One region of the Microcoleus sp. POL10_C6 genome, then DNA from elsewhere that is predicted to be linked to it. Evidence: riboswitches for the same ligand, from Rfam matches in the RefSeq annotation. Region 1 holds a riboswitch; each other region holds the start of a gene.
What was found. A riboswitch is a leader RNA that binds a small molecule or an ion and turns the genes downstream of it on or off. The one in region 1 is predicted to bind cobalamin.
Positions count from the first base shown of each region.

Region 2: linked by a shared signal. The riboswitch ahead of QUA34_RS26225 (hypothetical protein) and the one ahead of QUA34_RS14280 (DUF1636 domain-containing protein) in region 1 are both predicted to bind cobalamin.
Region 3: linked by a shared signal. The riboswitch ahead of QUA34_RS03505 (CbtB-domain containing protein) and the one ahead of QUA34_RS14280 (DUF1636 domain-containing protein) in region 1 are both predicted to bind cobalamin.

Region 1 covers NZ_JAUBRB010000021.1:92,165-98,730, reverse strand. The annotation lists gene QUA34_RS14295 (type IV pilin-like G/H family protein) at 1-170, shown strand, start outside; gene QUA34_RS14290 (serine/threonine-protein kinase) at 162-1,436, opposite strand; gene QUA34_RS14285 (serine/threonine-protein kinase) at 1,520-3,481, opposite strand; cobalamin riboswitch at 3,616-3,762, shown strand; gene QUA34_RS14280 (DUF1636 domain-containing protein) at 3,785-4,195, shown strand; gene cobW (cobalamin biosynthesis protein CobW) at 4,459-5,493, shown strand; gene QUA34_RS14270 (GTP-binding protein) at 5,676-6,566, shown strand, end outside.
Region 2 covers NZ_JAUBRB010000069.1:1,056-7,621, reverse strand. The annotation lists gene QUA34_RS26245 (diacylglycerol/polyprenol kinase family protein) at 1-299, shown strand, start outside; gene QUA34_RS26240 (dihydrofolate reductase family protein) at 773-1,342, shown strand; gene QUA34_RS26235 (ABC transporter ATP-binding protein) at 1,346-2,194, opposite strand; gene QUA34_RS26230 (methyltransferase domain-containing protein) at 2,430-3,296, opposite strand; gene QUA34_RS26225 (hypothetical protein) at 3,316-3,756, opposite strand; cobalamin riboswitch at 3,919-4,063, opposite strand; gene QUA34_RS26220 (Uma2 family endonuclease) at 4,102-4,680, opposite strand; gene QUA34_RS26215 (ABC transporter substrate-binding protein) at 4,897-6,318, opposite strand; gene QUA34_RS26210 (hypothetical protein) at 6,412-6,566, opposite strand, start outside.
Region 3 covers NZ_JAUBRB010000004.1:59,003-65,568, reverse strand. The annotation lists one part of gene QUA34_RS03525 (ISKra4 family transposase) at 1-504, shown strand, start outside; gene QUA34_RS03520 (hypothetical protein) at 580-1,227, shown strand; gene QUA34_RS03515 (vitamin K epoxide reductase family protein) at 1,283-2,203, shown strand; gene QUA34_RS03510 (hypothetical protein) at 2,273-3,463, opposite strand; gene QUA34_RS03505 (CbtB-domain containing protein) at 3,609-3,806, opposite strand; cobalamin riboswitch at 3,825-3,967, opposite strand; gene QUA34_RS03500 (Nramp family divalent metal transporter) at 4,136-5,440, shown strand; partial or broken gene QUA34_RS03495 (transposase) at 5,450-6,154, shown strand.

The sequences.
Region 1 (6,566 bases):
AATCCTACACTGGCGCAGTGTTTGCTTTTAAAGAAAAGGGTGGCATAACAACTATTGCTGCCATTTGCGAGAGCGATCGAATTAATGCAAGTTATGCAGAAACTTGGAATCCGCCAACTTTTGACGGCAAAGAAATTCACTGCCAGCCCGGAACAACTATCTTAAGGTAAGACCTTGAAACTATTTTGCGCCACTCTTTCACCGTCTAAGTAAAATTCAAACTTCCACTTTCCCGGCTTGTCATCCTTTTGAAAATTGTACCAACACCAAGTATTTAATCGATCGCCCGTCGTTTTTAAATAAGATTGACTTTGGGCTGCCAATAGTCCTTGAGGGTTGACAACCTTACAATAACTTCTATATTCTCCTTCTGGCAAGTTAGCAGCACTTACAGCAAAATAGACTTTTTTGTTTTTCTTCAAAGACCAAACATTCCTAAGTTTCGTTGATTCTAATTCGTCAGTTAACATTACTTGAGTCTTAGGGTTTAATTTTTCTGAGTTGATTACTCGTTTGATATCTACTGCTGTTTGAGGTTCGGGAGATTTCCAAAAAAGCGGAATAAAAATAGCAGAAATTGCTGTTAATATTCCGACTGATATCAATACCGGTTTTAAGTTATTAGGCTGCTGAACTACTTCGAGGGGAATCAAAGCATTTAAGGCCACATCTGCGGAAGGATAACGGTGTTTGAAATTAGGTTCCACCATTTTTTGCAACCAGTCAAGAAATTCTGGAGTTAGCTGCGGCAAGCGAGGTTTAAAATTAATCCCCCCCGTATCGTCCATCAAGCTGCCAATTTCAGTAGAATGGATGCCGATTAGCAAGCAAATTAGCGTTGCGCCGAGACTATATAAATCCGATCCAACTGTTAGCTGCCGATTGAACATTTGTTCTGGCGGCATAAAGCCCAAAGTGCCTTTAACAACGCTGCTGGCGGCCACTTCTCCCCCGCCGATTCTAGCAAATCCAAAATCGACAAGGCTGACATTCAGACGATCATCCACCAAGATATTTTCCGGTTTTAAATCTCTGTGAATCACTGGCGGAACGCGGTTTTGCAAGTATTTGAGTATTTCTAAAACAGAGATAGCAATTTGTTTGGTTCGCTGCGGTGTTAGCTGGCGCAAAATAGCGAGAGAATCGGCATTTTTGTATTCCTGAATCATGCAGAAACCCGATGCAGTTTGGAAGGAATCTAAATAGCGGGGAATGTTGGGATGATCGAGTTCTCGCAAAATCTTAATTTCTTGTTCGCACGCTTGATATTGAGCCCAATTAGCGCCTGTTTGGGCAAATTGAAATTGTTTGACAGCGACGGAACGTTGGGTATTAATTTCGGTAGCGAGATAGGTAACTCTCCCGCCGGCGCGATTGTACCCGAGCTCGCAAGTTACTTGATAGCCGTAGTTAGAAAAGTCAGGAAAAGCGTTCATAAATTTGTAAAGTTTGTAGTAAGGACTTCAGTATTTAAAATTATTGAAGAATCCCAACAAAAGTTATTAGTAGGAACTGTTGATTATGGTTTAATCAAATATGGCTTGGATTTGCGGTAGCCAGCCATCATTCTGTTTCTTTTAAGAACAATCAAGTAAAGTAAGGGAATAGCGGTGACGAGGAGAGGGGCAGTCGCACTTGCTGCTAAAACTAAAACTTTTAATGGTTCGATCGAACCCATCTCATTTGCCAACCTTAAGTACCGTTGAAATACAGCTCCTAAACTGATGTAAAATCCAGCGGTTAGAAATGCGATTGCTACAGCATCTTTCTTAAAAAAACCTCTTTTAATCTGTTCGTAACTCCTGGCTTTAGCTAAGGTATAAACTACCTTAAAACAACCCAAATTAGTAACAAAAAGCACAAATATCACTGCTATACTTGTCGGTAAAGAAAAGACAATCAAAAGTCCACAAGCTACAAATGCCAGCATTGTCCAACTCCTACTATTCTCAAAACCACCTGAAGCACCAACTATAGCTGAGATCACAAAACCAACAAGTAAAGCGATTTCTTTACCCGTACTATTACCAAAACCACTACCAACAAGTGATAAAACAGTAGTCGCTGCCAGCAATATTGCTGTAATCCCTAAAGTGCCTCCTAAGATAGATTGAAACCAATTTACAGTTTTATTTCCTGTTGTATATATAGTCTTTTCTTTTTCTGTATAGAGCGTCTTTTCTGCTGCTGCAAAACCCGGAAGTAGGACAGCTATTAACGTGAAAAACATCGGTGGATCCATCGGGTTGCTTAGCAGCCAACCGACGCAGATAAACACCAACATAAAACTCCCTCTATCTTTAAACAAATATGGCATTTTCTTGGGTTCTATAAGAGGAGCACTTTTAACTTGAATCTCAATTTTTTGGGTATCTGGATCGGAATTAACATGGAGTATCATCTGGCGATGATAAATTTTACTTGCTAGCAATTTGCTCGTATCTACCGTTATTTTGCACCTAACCTCATTGCCCTCAAATTTCTGCGGTTCAAAGGAGATGTAAGGGTGGTCGTAAGGAGTATGTGGCGGATCGTTCGGGTGCGGTGCTACTTCCCATCGACCTGCTAAAATTGTATCCGGAATAGGGTTGCTAACGGTAACGATTTGTGTTACTTTTTCTCCATATTCTGCGGCGATGAATTGAATGCGATCGCGCTCAATTCTCACTTTAGGCAAGCTGCTGACATCCAAAGATTCTAGCGCAGTTAAAGCATCCGCAGCCGATGGATATCTGTCTTGCAATCTCGGCGCTACCATCCTCTCCAACCAATTCATCCAACCCTGCTGCAATGGCGGTACTAAATGCCGGAAATGAATGCCATAATTGGCATCAACTAAATTACCGACATCCGCAGATTTCGTACCACTTAACAAGCAAATTAGTGTTATCCCCAAGCCGTAAAGGTCGGAGGCTTTTGTTAATTTCCTGTTAAACATTTGCTCCGGCGGCATGAATCCCATCGTGCCTTTGACAACGCTGCTAGCCGCGATATTTCTACCTCCTAGACGAGCAAAACCGAAGTCTACTAAATAAACATTGAGCTGGTCATCTATTAACAAGTTTTCGGGCTTAATGTCGCGGTGAATTATCGGCGGTTTTTGAGCTTGCAGGTCAACTAAAATATCTAAAGTTGCGATCGCAATTTGCTTGATATCGGGCACGGAAAAAGTCTGCGCGACAGCAGATTCGGCATTTTTGTATTCCTGCACCATGCAGAAACCACTGTCAGTTTGAAAAGAATCGAGATAGCGGGGAATGCCCGGAAAATCCAGTTTTTGCAGCACTTTAATTTCTTGTTCGTAAGCTTCGTATTCTGTCCAGCTAGCACCTAATTGGGCAAATTGAAATTGCTTAATTACAACGGATTTTTTTGTGTTAATTTTTGTGGCGAGATAGGTGACGCGACCGCCCAAACTGTTGTATCCGAGTTCGCGACTTATTTGATAGCCATGTTTGGAAAAGTCAGGAAAAGCGTTCATAGGTAATTACTATGGTTGGTAGTAAGGACTTTAGTCCTGAAGCCGTTATCTTATAAGGACTAAAGTCCTTACTACGAACGAAACGATCGCTCCTACAAACATAACTTTTTTGAAAAAAGGCGGCAAGTGCGGTATGATGTGATTTCGCGATCGGTTCTAGCGGGGAGCAGCCGTTAGAGGAAACGGGGAAAGTTCGGTGCAAGTCCGGCGCTGTCCCGCAACTGTAATGAAACCCTTGGGGTTTCTCAAGTCAGAATGCCCGCCGATATCTAACTCACTTTTGAACGCATCTGCGAGGTACGGATGATGGATGGAATTAACACGGCTGTACGCACAAAGCACAGTCTATTTGTTTGCACTGCTTGCGCTAGTGTTTGGAAAAACGGCAAGCGAGAAGGCAAAAGCGGCGGTCAACAATTCATGGAAAATTTGTCGCAACTCGCTAAAGATTGGGAGTTTTCTGATAAGTTTGAGATTCAAGAGGTGGAGTGCATGAGTGCTTGCAGTCACTCTTGTGCGGTGTGTTTTGCTGCTGTTGGAAAGTACACTTATCTGTTTGGCGATTTACCAGCAAATGACTCGGAAAGCGTCGAGGCGGTACTTGAATGCGCTGGTCAATACTATGCTAAACCCGACGGTTTGTTGCCTTGGTCTGAGCGTCCTCAAGCTCTGAAAAAAGGCGTTTTAGCAAAGATTCCACCCCTGGGAAACTAGAGCATTTCTCGTTACCATGCTCTGCCCATTGGTGACAACTAATGCCACCAATCCGCCAGGGACTTAAGTGCCTGGCTAATAGCGAAAGTCCTCTAAAGAGGACTGAGAATAAAAATTTTAAACTCATTAGTTTTCTTGAGAGGACTTTCGCTTTGAGGCAGGGGTTTAAACCCCTGCCGGACTGTCGGTTTAACGAGTTTCCTGTCAGCAATTGACTGACCCAAAATTGAAAGATATTCAATCACACAACAACAAAATTATCAATGCACAAAATTCCTGTTACTGTCATCACTGGTTTTCTCGGTAGCGGCAAAACTACCTTAATTCGCCACTTATTGCAAAATAATCAAGGTCGCCGCATTGCTGTTCTGGTTAACGAATTTGGCGAAATCGGAATTGACGGAGAACTGCTGCGCGATTGCCAAGTTTGCGACGAAGAAGAAACTGTAAGCAGCAATATTGTTGAACTAACAAATGGTTGTCTTTGCTGCACTGTTCAAGAGGAATTCTTGCCGACTATGCAGGAATTGTTGAAGCGCAGAGAACAAATTGATTGTATTTTAATTGAGACTTCGGGCCTCGCACTTCCTAAACCTTTGATTCAAGCTTTTCGCTGGCCGGAAATTCGGACGGGTGCTACAGTGGACGGTGTTGTTGCTGTTGTCGATTGCGAAGCTATTGCTAGCGGTTCTTTTGTCGGTGATATCGATGCTTTGATGGCACAGCGGCAGGCTGATGATAGTTTAGATCACGAAACTCCGATCGAGGAATTGTTTGAAGACCAGTTAGCCTGTGCCGATATGGTACTTTTAACGAAGGTCGATCGCGTAGATGCGGAAACTCACAAGAAAGTCCAAAGCTGGTTGCAGCAAGAGTTACGTCCGAGTGTAAAAATTGTACCCTGCAAAGGTGGCGAAATTAACCCTGATGTGCTCATGGGATTTAATGCCGCGGTTGAGGATGATTTGGAGTCTCGCCCCAGTCACCACGACACTGAGGAGGAACATGAACATGATGATGATATTAACTCGACTTACTTTATTGCCGATCGCGAATTTGAACCTGAAGCTTTGGTAAAAAAACTGCAATCCTTGATGCAGCAGGAGGAAATCTATCGGATTAAAGGGTTTGTGGCGGTTCCCAAGAAACCGATGAGGATGGTGTTGCAAGGTGTGGGCTCGCGGATAGAATATTTTTACGATCGTCCTTGGCAACCTTCCGAACTCCGGCAAACCAAATTAGTGCTGATCGGTCGAGAGTTAGAGCGCGATCGAATTGCAGCTATGATTAACAACTAATTGTCATTTGAGAGGGGCGGGTTGATGGATATTTTGAATTGCAGCAAATATTATTGGCAAAACTCGCTCCTCCAAGCTCTGACGAACAATTAATTAACATTATTTAATATTGTGACCACTGCCAGCAAGTCTGGTGTAAAATAGCGATAATGGTTATCATTGTACAAAAATCGAGGTCAAGTATGGTGACTGCTGGGGCGATCGAATCAGTTCCTGTTACTGTTCTCACAGGCTATCTGGGTGCAGGCAAAACTACGCTACTGAACCGCATTTTAACACAGGAACATGGCAAAAAAGTTGCAGTCATCGTCAACGAATTTGGCGAAGTAGGCATCGACAACCAACTGATAATTGATGCCGACGAAGAAATTTTTGAGATGAACAACGGCTGCATTTGCTGTACAGTCCGAGGTGATTTAATTCGGATTATCGGTAACTTAATGAAGCGGCGCGACAAATTCGACCACATAGTTATCGAAACCACAGGTTTAGCCGACCCCGCGCCCGTAATTCAGACATTTTTTGTAGACGAAGATATGCGGGACACATTACTGCTAGATGCAGTTGTCACGGTAGTCGATGCCAAGCACATCTGGCAGCACTGGGATGCAGACGAAGCTCAAGAACAAATTGCCTTCGCAGATGTAGTTTTACTAAACAAAACAGATTTAGTAACTGACGAAGAATTGGCAGAATTAGAAAAGCGAATTCGTGCAATGAATGCAATGGCCAAAATTCACCGCACCCGCAACGCTGAATTAGCAATGGATGCTTTGTTGGGCGTTAAAGCATTTGATTTGAACCGGGCATTAGAAATCGAACCCGACTTTTTGGGCGAACACGAACACGAACATGACGAAACAGTAACTTCCGTAGCAATAGTCGAACCTGGTGCTATTGATGGCAACAAATTTAGCGATTGGATCGGCGAATTGTTGCGAACTCAAGGCCCGAATATCTTTCGGACAAAAGGCATTTTGAATATGGCTGGACAAAACAACAGATTTGTTTTTCAAGGAGTGCATATGCTGTTCGATGGCAGACCGGATAGACCTTGGAAAGCTACAGAAACT
Region 2 (6,566 bases), on a different contig from region 1:
ACGGATTGGCTGCTGTCATCGGCCAGAAATACGGCAAACATATTTATCGAGTTGGGGGAATTAAGAAGAGTTGGGAAGGTTCTGCAACTATGTATTTGGTGAGTTTTGCTGTTAGCAGTTTGATTTTGCTGGCGGTTCAAGGCGCAGTTTGGCAAACTTGGGCTGTGTCGGCTGTTGTAGCTTTAGTTGCTGCTACTTTGGAGTCGGTTTCCAAGCTGGGAATTGACAATCTCACTGTGCCGATCGGCAGTGGGGCGATCGCCTTTTTCCTAAATCAATTTTTAATTGGTAATGTGTAATCTGAACTTCCCCCCAGTCGTTGCTGAATAGAGGTATGAATTCAAGATTTCTCAATTGCTATAAACCCGCTTGAGGGTAAGTTTTGTAACTTCAGCTCAAAGGTGATTCATACCGTGAATCAGCAACGCCAATTATCAATTATCTAAGTCTCGTTAAAGCAGCCGACGTGCTTGTAAAATTTGTTGTTGCCATTGCTCGAAAGCGGGGATTTTTGAGAGATCGTCTGGGGGAAACATCGCCCTGATTTGCTCCATAAGCTCGATCGCCACCACTACACCAAGCTGCTAGCCATTAGGGTGATGATCGCACCTCGTCACCCGTTCATCTCCTCACCAAATAACGGGAAATGAAGGTGAAGAGTGCGATCGCTATCTTTCACTTTTTTAAATTATAGACAAGGCACGCTTGAACGCTCTACAATAGAAGGCGTTTTGTCTTTTAATCCGTAAAGGCATTTTAGAGGTTACTTTTAATGAAAACTCAATATTACACCTCCGCCAGCTTAGATGGTTTTATTGCTGATTCACACAACTCTCTCGATTGGTTGTTTCAGTTCGGCGAGGCGGGAGACAGCTATCCTAATTTCCTCCGCGAAGTAGGGGCAGTAGCAATGGGAGCAACTACTTATGAATGGATTCTGACCCATCAGATGGATGAAGGTGCCGATCATCCCCAAGCATGGCCTTATGAACAACCGGCTTGGGTATTTACCTCTCGGACTATGCCTGCGATCGAGGGTGCAGATATTCGATTTGTGAAAGGGGATGTCTTACCTGTCCATCAAGAGATGATCGCGGCGGCAGGAAACAAGAATATTTGGCTTGTAGGAGGTGGCGATCTGGTCGGTCAATTTTACGATCGTGGGTTGCTTGATGAGGTAATTGTGTCAATTGCATCGGTGACACTTGGTAGCGGAGCACCGTTGCTACCGCGCACGATCACAACACCCCCGCTAAGACTTTTATCCGCGAAGGTTTATGGAGATGCCTTCGCGGAGTTGCGCTATGAAGTTCCTGTCCCGGCCGATGACACAACTGCTTAATCTTTAAAGCAGCCGGCGCGCTTGTAAAATCTGTTGTTGCCACTGCTCAAAAGTCTTTACTTTTGAGCTACCATCTCTCTCAACGATCGCCCTTATTTGCTCCATTAGCTCGATCGCCAGTGGTACGCCAAGTTGCAATTGTTCCAACACATCCCGCTGAGCAAAAACGGTTTCCGGTGTTCCTTCTAAAATCAATTTTCCTCGATCCATTACAAACACCCAATCAGCCCAGCGGTAGATGAAATCGAGGTCGTGACTTGCTAAAAGGATAGTGGTTCCAGCGCTGTGAATTTGTTGAAGTAAACCGATCAGTTGTCGGGTGTGACGCGGATCGAGATAGGCGGTAGGTTCATCTAGCAGCAGCAGTTTGGGCTTGAGAACCATGATATCGGCGATGGAAACCCGCTTTTTCTGGCCCAAACTGAGATTGTGAATTGGTTCGCGGGTGAGTTCGCTTAGATCGAATTGCTCGATCGCCTGTTGCACCTGTTGAGCAATTTCGGATTCTCTCAAGCCTAAATTGTACAATCCATAGGAAATATCTTCTTCTACCGTCGAAGCTACTAATTGATGTTCGGGATTTTGAAAGACGAGTCCGATTTGTTGGCGCAGTTGCATCAAAGATTTGCGATCGTAGCTAAAGGGTTCACCTTGCCAGCTAATGATTCCCTGTTGCGGTTGATACAAGCCATTTGCTAACAGAAAAAAGGTGGTTTTGCCACAGCCATTTTGACCGATCAGCCCGCACCGTTTGCCAGCGGGGACTTTTAGATTTAAACCCTGAATTGCCACTCGCGAACCGCAGGGATAGGAGTAGGAAGTGCGATCGAATTCGAGAATCCATTGAGACATATTTGTTATTTGTTATAGCCTTGTTCCCTGGCTCTGCCTGGGAATAAATACCCGGAGGCTCTGCCTCCAATTACCGATTACCGATGAATGATTACTAATTACCGATTACCGATTTCCATTCTATAGCAATCCTTGCAGCAGTCGTCAACTTTTTACCCCTCCCCAACCCTCCCCTTATCAAGGGGAGGGAGTAAGAAAATTACAAAGGATGTAGAATTGAATTGCTATATTTGTGTCAGCCTAGATCAGATTTTGACAACTGCCAAAGTTGCATTTCATAACAGAGATGTTGCTCAAAAAGTTGACTTGCCTCCAATCCTTCAACCACCAACTTCTTGAACCAGCGGCGAAATATCCAGCGCAGGAATTTGTGGACGGGCGGAACTGTTATCGCAATCAAATCTGCAACATAGATCATTGTATTTAGTCCATATCGGCGGAAAGTATCTACATACAAATCGATTGTTGGCAAAATATGGGCGGAAATATCCTCAGTTTTTACTAAAGTGAATCCAGCCTGCTTTAATGCTGCATGAAGTTCCGTAACAACATGACAATTAGAGAACATTCCCTCTTTATAATTAGCATCAGATCGTAGCATATCAGCCAGCAAAACGTAGCCACCCTGATTGAGGATTTTGGCGGCACCGTTAGCAATATCAACAGCCGACATATACTGGCTACTTTCGCTAAAGAGAATAAGATCGTAGAAATGGGTTGCTTTGAAGTCTTCAAACCTCGTGAGGTGGAAGATTGCCCGATCGCCCGTACACTTAAGAAAGCGCTGCTGTTGAAACGGATCGGGTGCGAGCCCTTCGACTGCAAAACCTCGATCGAGCAAATAAGCCGCATTTCCGCCAATCCCGCAGCCCACATCGAGTATCGTATGAGTGCCTTTGGGGATTGCATCCAACAGTTTTACAGTATAAGCTTGCTGAGCGAGGCGCAATCGGGCGATCGTTAGTTCGTCAGCGGGCACAGGTAGGGTTTCCCAATAGCCGTAGTGAAGGTAGGGCGAATCTGTCAGGCCCAAATAGTAATTAAGCGCTGCATTTTGGTAGCGAGTTACTTTGGAAATTTCGATTGATTTTGGCTGCGGCATTCGGAAATTTTAGTAAGTTTTAGGATTTAGGGCAGAGTTGAAATTCTTCCCAGCGCTTGCATACTTGTTCATAGCACTCAACAGGAGAAATTGCCAACTTTTGCAACAAATTGATATCAATGTGACCGTTGGCGATCGACAAAAAAATAATTGCTTCCTTGGGTTCATAACTAGCAATGATTTGCAGCAGATTGGAAACAGTATTTTCCTCTATTTCTAGTTGCTGTAAATAAACGGTTGCCTCCAAGTCGGAAATAAATTGCAAATCGTACTTTATAGTATCTACACTCCAATTCACCGAGCCATTAATGGGAGTATTGATTTTGCAAGCAACCAAGCCTCGTCCTCGATGCAAAAAACCATTCCAAGCAGTATGCCCGATCGGCAAAATATTTTGGTGAATAAACAAGTTTTGCCAGTAGCCAAAACTACCCTGCCAAACACTATCTTCAACTCGCATTTCTTTTCATTTCCCTTAAAATAAGATACCCTTCAGAACACAAATCGAATTACATCAGCGTTCATCTGTGTTTATCTGCTGATATCTGCGGTTAAAAAACCCCAATCCAATAATAAAAAAAATAATAAACTCACCATCATCCATACCTCGCAGATGAAAAACATGATTGTAAACAAATCGGCGGGCATCCTGACTCAGAGATCCAACGATCTCATTACAGTTGCGGGACAGCGCCGGATTCGCACCGAACTTTCCCCCTTGCGTCTGATGGCTGTTCTCCATCAGAGCCGATCGATATACGGGAATATTACCACTATTGGGGATATTTGACAAAAAAGCGTCCGCCTATTCACCAAACTCAATATTTTCATACAAATCTGCCAGCGAAATCTCCACAGGAATAGAGGTTAAAGTCAGCCTATCGCCCATACAGCTATATTCCGAAAAAATCCACTTATTCGCATCTGTTTTAGAATATTGCTCCACCTGTAGCCGATATTGGTCGATTAATAAATATTCCTTAAAACTAGGAATAGTGCGATAAGCAGCAAACTTTTCATCTCGATCGTAAGCTCTAGTACCTTTAGACAGCACCTCAGCAATTAGCAGCGGATTCGTAATTGTATCCGTCCGTCCAGAGTGCAGTTCGATCGGGCGCGCTACCACCATCACATCCGGGTAAGTATAATTATTAAGCTGCGGAACCCAAAGCCGCTGATCCGAACTGAAAGTCCGATATGGTTTCCCTTTTAACGCCAGTTTCAGCGCAACAACTAAATTAGTGGTAATTTCATTGTGATCCGGTGTGCCGCCAGCCATCAGAACAATCTCCCCATTGATAAATTCATGCCGATCCTGAGAATTGATTTCTAATTCTAGATATTCCTCAGCGGTGTAGGTTTTGGTTTCAACTGGCGCGATCATACACAACGCTCTCCTTTAATCTACTCATTTCATTTTATCTTAAAAATTTGGGTAGTTCAACAGAAAAATAGATTTTAATCATGCTAAAAAACAGGCAAGATGCCTGTTCCACAAAGAGGGAATTTTATTGTGGGGAGTAGGGGTTGGGCATTCGGCCCGCCCCTGAAAGGCTGATTGAGAATGTGCAAGATGTGAGCGCGATCGCACTTAACAAACTTACCGCAGCGGGACAAAGTTATAGCCAGTGCTTCCTCCTTGTTTAACTTGCACTAAAATCGGCTTACCAGCCCGATCGCCCGTGGGCAAAAACTTCACATCCTCGCTTGCTCCTGCTGTCGAAAAACTCGCATTTCTGAGTGCTTGTTGCAATCCTTCCCGCGTATTGCTTTGCCGCAAGCCAGCGATCACAGCTTGAGTCGCGTCAAAACTCGTTGCTGTTCGCCAATTCACAATTCCTCCCCAACGCTGGCGGGCATTTTCTGGGAAACGGCTACCGGGATTAGTTTCAGGATGCCAGGGAACGGGCAAAACAAGCCCGTCAACGTCTTTTTGTCCGTCTTTTAAAGTTTGAAAGGTGTAGAGCGTAGTGCTGCCGTAGAGTGGCAATTTGCCTCGATTGATGCGAGCCAGAGAAATCGCACGGTCAATGCGATCGATGTGGGGCGCTACCATCAATCCTTGTGCACCTTTGCTGACAGCATCGGCGAGGGCATTTTCCGCATTAAAAGAAGGGAGTGAAAAGTCGCAAACAGTGGGAACTAATTTGCCGCCAGCAGCAGTAAGAGATGCCACAAATTCATCTTTAAATGATATATTATCCGGTGCTTGGGAGTCGTAACAAATAGCAATATTAGTTTTGCCTGCTGTTTTGACTGCATATTCTGCTAAGGGAGCAGCCATGACGCTAATATTGGGTACTGTCCGAAATATGTAGCTGCCAAATCCTGATAGATTATTGGCAAAGCTAGTCGGTGTTACCATTACCAGTTTTTCTTGCTGATATATCGGAGCAGCTTCGAGAGATGCGTTGCTAGCATTGTGTCCAATTACTGCTAGTATACTTGCATCGTTTGTTAATGCTTTTGCAACATCTCTGACCACTTCTGGACTGTTGTCATCGTTGACAATTTCTACTTGCAGTTTTGCACCGTTGATGCCACCGCTATTATTGACTTCATCCTGAGCTTGGGCGACACCTCGAAGGATTTCTTGCGCGACATTGGGGTTGCTACCAATGGGGACGCTGACAGCAATTTTTAAGGGGGAACCATTGCTGGCTGGGGTCTTATTCAAATAAATAATGGCATTATTCAAATAAATAATCGTTTCGGGATCGTTGCGATTTTGTTGCAGCGAATCCTGAAATTTTTTGACGGCTGCTTGGTAATCTCCATTGACAAAAGCTTCAACGCCGGCTTTTTTTTCTGCTGTTGTTTGGGATGTTACCAATAGCCGATTTCCTAAACTGATGCGACTTGCGATCGCTCCCGATGCGCTCGTTGTCGGTGTAGATGTATTTGAACTTTTGGCATTCAATAAACCGGGAAGGAACTTGTATGCGCCAAACCCAATTAAGCCGAGTACAATAATAAAAAAAATGGGCGGCGGGCTGTTTCTTTTGTTAGTATCTTGATACATGATTTTTTCTCCTTATTTTGATAGTGTTTGGAGGCCGAACCTCGGGGTAAGTATTCCCAGCAGAGCCTGGGAAGAGAAAATTCCATCTAAACCTCACTTTCCCAGAAGTCCCCAATAGAGCGCGCCCCAAAGTTGGAAAACCTGCATTGCTTCCTCGTCATAGCCTTTAGTTTTGAAAATAGCCTCTGCCTGTTTTAGGTGGCTTATTGCTTGTTGTTTGTTTTTTATTTGGTCTTGGTTAAGCAAAG
Region 3 (6,566 bases), on a different contig from region 1:
GATATCATCATTGATTGGGCAAATAAACAACCACTAGCCAAACCTGTAACTTGTTTAGGTGATGGACATGATGGAGTATGGAATATTTTTAAGGAAATCAGTAGTGAACACCAGAGAAGAGAAATTCTCGATTGGTACCATCTCAACGAAAATCTTCAGAAAGTAGGCGGTTCAATTAAGCGACTTAAGCAAGCAGAAGCATACTTGTGGAAAGGAAATGTAGAGAGTGCGGCAGCTCTATTTACAAAGCTCAAGAACAAATCAGCAGTAAATTTTTGCAAATATTTAGAAAAGCACAAAAAAAGGATTATCAACTATGAAATTCTCTCTCTTGATGGCATCTGTTCAATTGGTTCAGGAGCGGTAGAATCAGGCATTAAGCAAATAGGCAGACGGATTAAAATATCAGGAGCGAGTTGGAAATCAGAACATGTGGGACAAGTATTAGCTCATCGTTGTGCTTACTTAAACGGCTTAATTGGTAAATCACGAAAAGCTGCTTAAGTATTTTTACTCATCACAAAAGTGACACGCTCCCGCAATTCCTTCCTCCTTGTAGCAATTTGTAGAGGAAAGCAAATGGAAAGTATGCTCAAAATTCTGTTGGGAAGTCTAGCTCTTAGTATTATTCACGCATTAATTCCCAACCACTGGATGCCTTTAATTGCGATTGGTAAAACTGAAAATTGGTCTCGCAGCGAAACTTTGCGGGCTACAGTAATTACAGGAGTTGCTCATACCCTCAGCATTATCCTAATTGGAATTGTCGTCGGCTTATTCGGTTACAAGTTCGCTGCTACCTATGTAGAGGCCGCTGAAATAATTGCGCCTTTAGTTTTATTAGTTTTAGGAATTATCTATCTTTTGGCAGAGTTAGATAGTTCTCGCAGGCACCACCACCATCACGCGGAAACAGTTAATTTAACTACCAAGCGATCGCAATTTCAAATCCTAGCTGTTTTAGGAACAGGAATGTTTTTCTCGCCTTGCATCGAAATAGAAGCCTATTTTTTTTCAGCAGGAACGATTGGTTTGAGCGGCATACTTGTAGTTTCTGTGGTCTACTTAGTTGTGACAGTTTTGGGAATGGTTTTGCTAGTAGACTTGGGAATGAAAGGAGTTAATGCTTTAGAAGAAAAGCTGCATTTTTTCGAGGCTCACGAACAAGGATTAACCGGAGCAGTATTAATCCTTCTAGGAATTGTGGCTTATTTCATCAAAGTGTAAAATGGTTGGTAATACAATTTAGTCTTGGGAAATATCCAGCACAGGAAAAAATATTATGCGTCGTCAACGTTCCATGCCTTGGATTCACCGCTATTCTCGTCCGCTCACGGCAGGAATTGCCTCGATAGGGGCTGCGATCACTGCTTATCTAACAGTGGTTAAGTTATCCAACGGAACGGCAGTTTGTCCGATCGAAGGCTGCGATATCGTGCTTTCGAGTCCTTATGCCTATGTCTTTGGTTTGCCTCTTTCTTTGTTCGGTTTTTTGGGCTATTTGAGCATGATAGTTTTTGCCGTAGCTCCCCTATTGGTCAATCCCGCAGAACAGAAGAGTCTCCGCTCTAAGTTAGAGTCTTGGACGGGACTATTTCTGTTTGCTGGTAGCACAGCTATGACGATTTTCAGCGGCTATCTGATGTATGTACTGGCTGTTGATATTAAAGCAGCTTGTATTTACTGTATTGCATCTGCTTTGTTTGCAACTAGCTTGTTTGTCTTAGCATTAATAGGTCGCGAATGGGATGATATCGGGCAACTATTTTTTATAGGAATTGTGGTGTCTATGTTAGTGCTGATTTCCTCTCTGGCTCTTTATGCCGATGTGAATAATCTCGGTACAGCTAACGAGACTAGCATCAAGACTACGACATCTTCCGGTACTTCAGAAATTGCTTTAGCGCAGCATTTAAAAATAGTGGGTGCTAAAATGTACGGCTCTTTTACCTGCGATCATTGTCAAGCACAGAAAGCAAGTTTCGGCAAAGAAGCGGCGGGCATTATCAATTATATTGAGTGCAATCCTCAAGGGAAAAATGCTCGGCGGGATCTTTGCGAAGCTGCGAAGATTCAAGGGACTCCCACTTGGGAAATTAACGGTAAGTTTTACCAAGGGCAAAAATCTTTGCAGGAGTTAGCGGATTTATCTGGCTATCAGGGAACTCGCGAATTTAAAGAGCTCTCAAATCAGGAACGTTGACAAGAGTGATTTCTGGCGATCGACTTAATCATAGTCGATCGCACTTAAATTAAATTATCCGAAATCCGGTTAAATGCGCCCTACTCTCACCCGCAGCCCAAGCAAACGGCGCTGCAATCCAAATCCGATCGCCATCCCCGCGATTACAATGCCTGTAAAGTAAGCTAAAACAGTCAACCGCACTGAAAGAGGAGGCGCGACTCCCTCAACTTCAATACTTTGTAAAACCTGGAATGGTGAAAACTGACGGGCCCCGTTGGGTTGGGGAGAAACTTCTACCTCTACTTTGTGAGGTGCGCCATCAAAAAACTGCTCTTGCCATATCAGTTTTCCGGCTGCATCCGGGACACCTTTGTAGGCAAAAGCAATCCAATCATTTTCGAGTTGGGTGACTTTAACATTGAACAATACATCTGTGACTGGCTGATTTGTTTTGGTATCGGTGACTTGAACTTGTAAATTAGCAGCTTTCCCTACTGTCGCACTAACATCTCCAGAAAGTCGCACCTGTAAACCCTGAGATTGCACAATGGGGCTAGTTTTTTCTGTCGGTTTAGATTCTGTCATGTGAGACATTGGCATCGACATCTCAGACTGGGCAATTTCAGCACTGACATTAACATATAACAAGGTAGCGATCGCAATTATTATCGCCCCACTTAACAGCAATCGCACTCTTTCAGGCGCTATTTCTCCTGCTTGGATTTTGGGCTTTCCTCCAATCGCCAAGCCGCCACCTAGCCCAACAACCAACAAAATCACAGCTAAAATCCCAAAATTGCGATACCTCACCCCGTTTTCCGGCACGGATAGTGTTAAAGTTTGCTGAATAGGAGTAAAAGCATTTTCTGCGATCGGAGTCACCTTTGCTAACAATTGATAATTTCCCCTAATGGGCAGCATTTGCTGGATTTGTAACTCACCTTTAGCTGCAACAGCCTCTATATCCAGCAACTTTGTTCCCTCCACGATCGGAAAATCGGTGGTAAACCAATGATTTTTAGGCGGAGTTAAAATTGTCAAACTAATTCGAGCATTCTCTAAAGGAATCCCCGCTGCATCTAAAGCTTGCAGCTTTAACGACACTGGAGATAAAGGTGTAGTTGCCTCGGCTTCAAAGGGTAAAATCTGGCTGATTGGGGGTTCAGAAGTCAGTCGCACAGTTGATTGTGGAGACTGCGAAAACCCTACCCAACCATAGAAAAAGATACTCATCATGCAGACAGCACTGATGAGCGCAGAAAACTTTAATTTTGACATTTTAATTCTGGACTTTTAAGGAATCTCGCGCGGGGTGGGGGCGGGTTTATTTAACCTGTCTGCACTCTGAGAAAGCTCGCAGGTTTACCCGCCCCAACAGGTTAAACGAATCGCACTGCAATATCTCAAATAAAAACAATCTTGTTTAGTGACAACTAACCATCAAAGTGTGGTGGCGCAGAGAGTGTACCTTGTTATGGACGGCGGGATAAGTTGTAAAGTAAACAGTCCAGACAGTCAAAGCGCATAGGGAGATGTAGAGCGTCGCTTGCACGGGTGTTGAAAGCGTCAACCGTGCCGTTTGTTGCCAAACCGAAGAAGAAGAAGATTGAGTAGTCATCATGTACCTCGCAGATGAATAAAGTAAATTTGGGCATCGGCGGGCATCCTGACTTGGAGAACTTGTCTCCTTCACAGTTGCGGGACAGTGCCGGACTTACACCGAACTTTCCCCGTTACCTCTGGTGGCTGTTCCTCACCAGAACCGATTTGATATTCAGAGCATATCACACATTCTGTTGCTGCATTCACATTACCTGGAGTGTTAGATAAAAAATACACAACTTCATATTTCTTGCAACTTTGGCGGATTTTGAGCAATACGACTGATGAAATTTAACAGAATTTGTGAGATTATGAAAATAATATGAAAATTATTTAACAATAAAACCAATGACTCACCCCGAAAACAGACCCAGCCTTCCTGAAGTCCACCGCAGCGTCCCCGTTCCCAACAGCAAAGGTTTCTGGCGTAAAATGCTGGCCTACGCAGGGCCGGGATATTTGGTTTCAGTGGGTTACATGGACCCCGGAAACTGGGCGACTGACTTAGCGGGGGGAGCCAAGTTTGGCTATGCGCTATTAAGTGTGATTTTGCTATCTAATTTGATGGCAATTTTGCTGCAATCACTCTGCGTGCGTTTGGGAGTGGCAACGGGACGAGATTTGGCACAAGCTTGTCGAGATTATTTCAGTCCGCGAGTCAGTTTTTTGCTGTGGATACTTTGTGAAATTGCTATTTCTGCTTGCGATTTAGCTGAACTTGTTGGAAGTGCGATCGGACTGCAATTGCTATTTGGTATTCCCTTAGTTTGGGGAGTGTGCATCACTGCGCTAGATGTAATAATGGTATTATTTTTACAAGGAAAAGGCTTTCGTTATATCGAAGCTTTGGTGATTACGATTATTGCAATTATTGGCGGTTGTTTTATTGCAGAAATGATTTTTGCAAAACCTGATGCCGGAGGAGTTTTACTCGGTTATGTTCCCAGCCTAGAGATTTTGCAAAATCAGGCAATGCTTTATATTGCGGTGGGTATTTTGGGGGCAACTGTGATGCCGCACAATCTTTACTTGCATTCGTCGATCGTGCAAACTCGCTCTTGGGAAGAAACTGCTGATAAAAAATGGGAAGCAATTAAATTTGGCACAATTGATTCCACCGTAGCGCTGTCAATAGCTTTGTTTATTAATTCAGCAATTCTGATATTGTCGGCTGCAAGCTTTCATTTTTCCGGGTATCAAGAAGTAGCAGAAATTCAAGATGCTTACAAACTGCTTTCTCCGGTACTGGGTGTGGGTTCTGCTAGTGCAATTTTTGCCTTTGCTTTATTGGCTTCGGGGCAGAACTCAACCTTGACAGCAACTTTAGCAGGACAGATTGTGATGGAAGGGTTTCTAAATTTTCGGCTGCGACCTTGGTTGCGGCGCTTGCTGACTCGACTGATTGCAATTGTGCCGGCTTTGATCGTAATTATCTTGTTTGGTGAAGGCAGTACAACTAATTTACTGGTTTTCAGTCAAGTGATTCTCAGTTTGCAATTACCCTTTGCAGTAATTCCCTTGGTAATGTTTACCTCAAACCGCAACTTAATGGGAGAGTTTGTGAATCCATTTTGGCTGAAAGCCTTAGCTTGGTTAGTGGCTAGTATTATAGTAGGATTAAATAGTTGGCTGTTATTGCAGACTATTTTCTAGTAATCTGCGATTGCGGTAGAGGCAGGAACACATTTAATATTTGATGCCTTAATGTGTCCATATAAAATGGGAGAAAGAGTAAGAGCGTTAAAGTTGTTACGCTCAGTAACGCCAGGAATGCTATTGATGTGGGATAGAGGCTTACATTCTTATGCGATGGTAGAAGCTACAGTCAGTAAAGGTTGTGAGTAGAAGAGTGCGAATTCCATCCAACGTTAAATTCTTAAACCAAACACTATTAGATGATGGTTCATATTTGAGGAAAGATTTATCCATCAGGCAAACTAAGAAAAAAAAGATTTAAGCCCATACAGGTAAGAGTAATTGAGTACACAATTGAGGCTCCCGAACACCCAGTCACACAAATTAGATATCGTTTAATTACGAGCTTGTTGGACGCTGAAAAATTTCCAGCCCAGTCACTTGCTTGTGAATATCATCAACGTTGGGAAGTCGAGAATACTATTGATGAAGTCAAAGTACATTTATTGGGAAGAAAAACTCATATTCGTTCTCAAAGACCGAAAGAAGTGGTACAAGAAATTTATGGTTTACTACTAGGACCGAAGAGCTGTACGGTCATTAATTTTTCAAGCTGCAAGCAGTGCCGGTGTTTCACCATTGCGTCTGTCTTTTACTGGAACATTACGAGTGATTCGTCGTGCTCTGCCAAAATTCCAGCGGTTACAACCACAAGAAATTCTCTTCTTTTGAATTGGTTAACTTTAGAGATACTTGACCAACTTCTACCTGAAATGGTTCATAGAAACAACCCAAGAGTTGTGAAAAAGCCTGTCTCAAAATTTCGCTCTAAACAAGTTAAACACAGAGGTACTGGAATAATAATGAATCCTCCTGTATTTATTGTTTTAAGCACTGCATAGCCCTTAACTGAACCGTATTGGCGCAGAAGGGACAGGTCCACACTTGGCCTTGATTGAAGGGAAGCATGACTCCCTGCGTGCGATCGGCGCCCCAATCTAGGATACACCGACTTTGAAAACACGCCCTAGGGATTCAAGAGACAGCAGATCATGGTGTCCAGGGTGTTGATTTCTCCTTTTTAGAGGTTCTCAAAAATTTCTTTTCATTCCCCCTTGACACTCCAGTGGACTGGATACTGCAA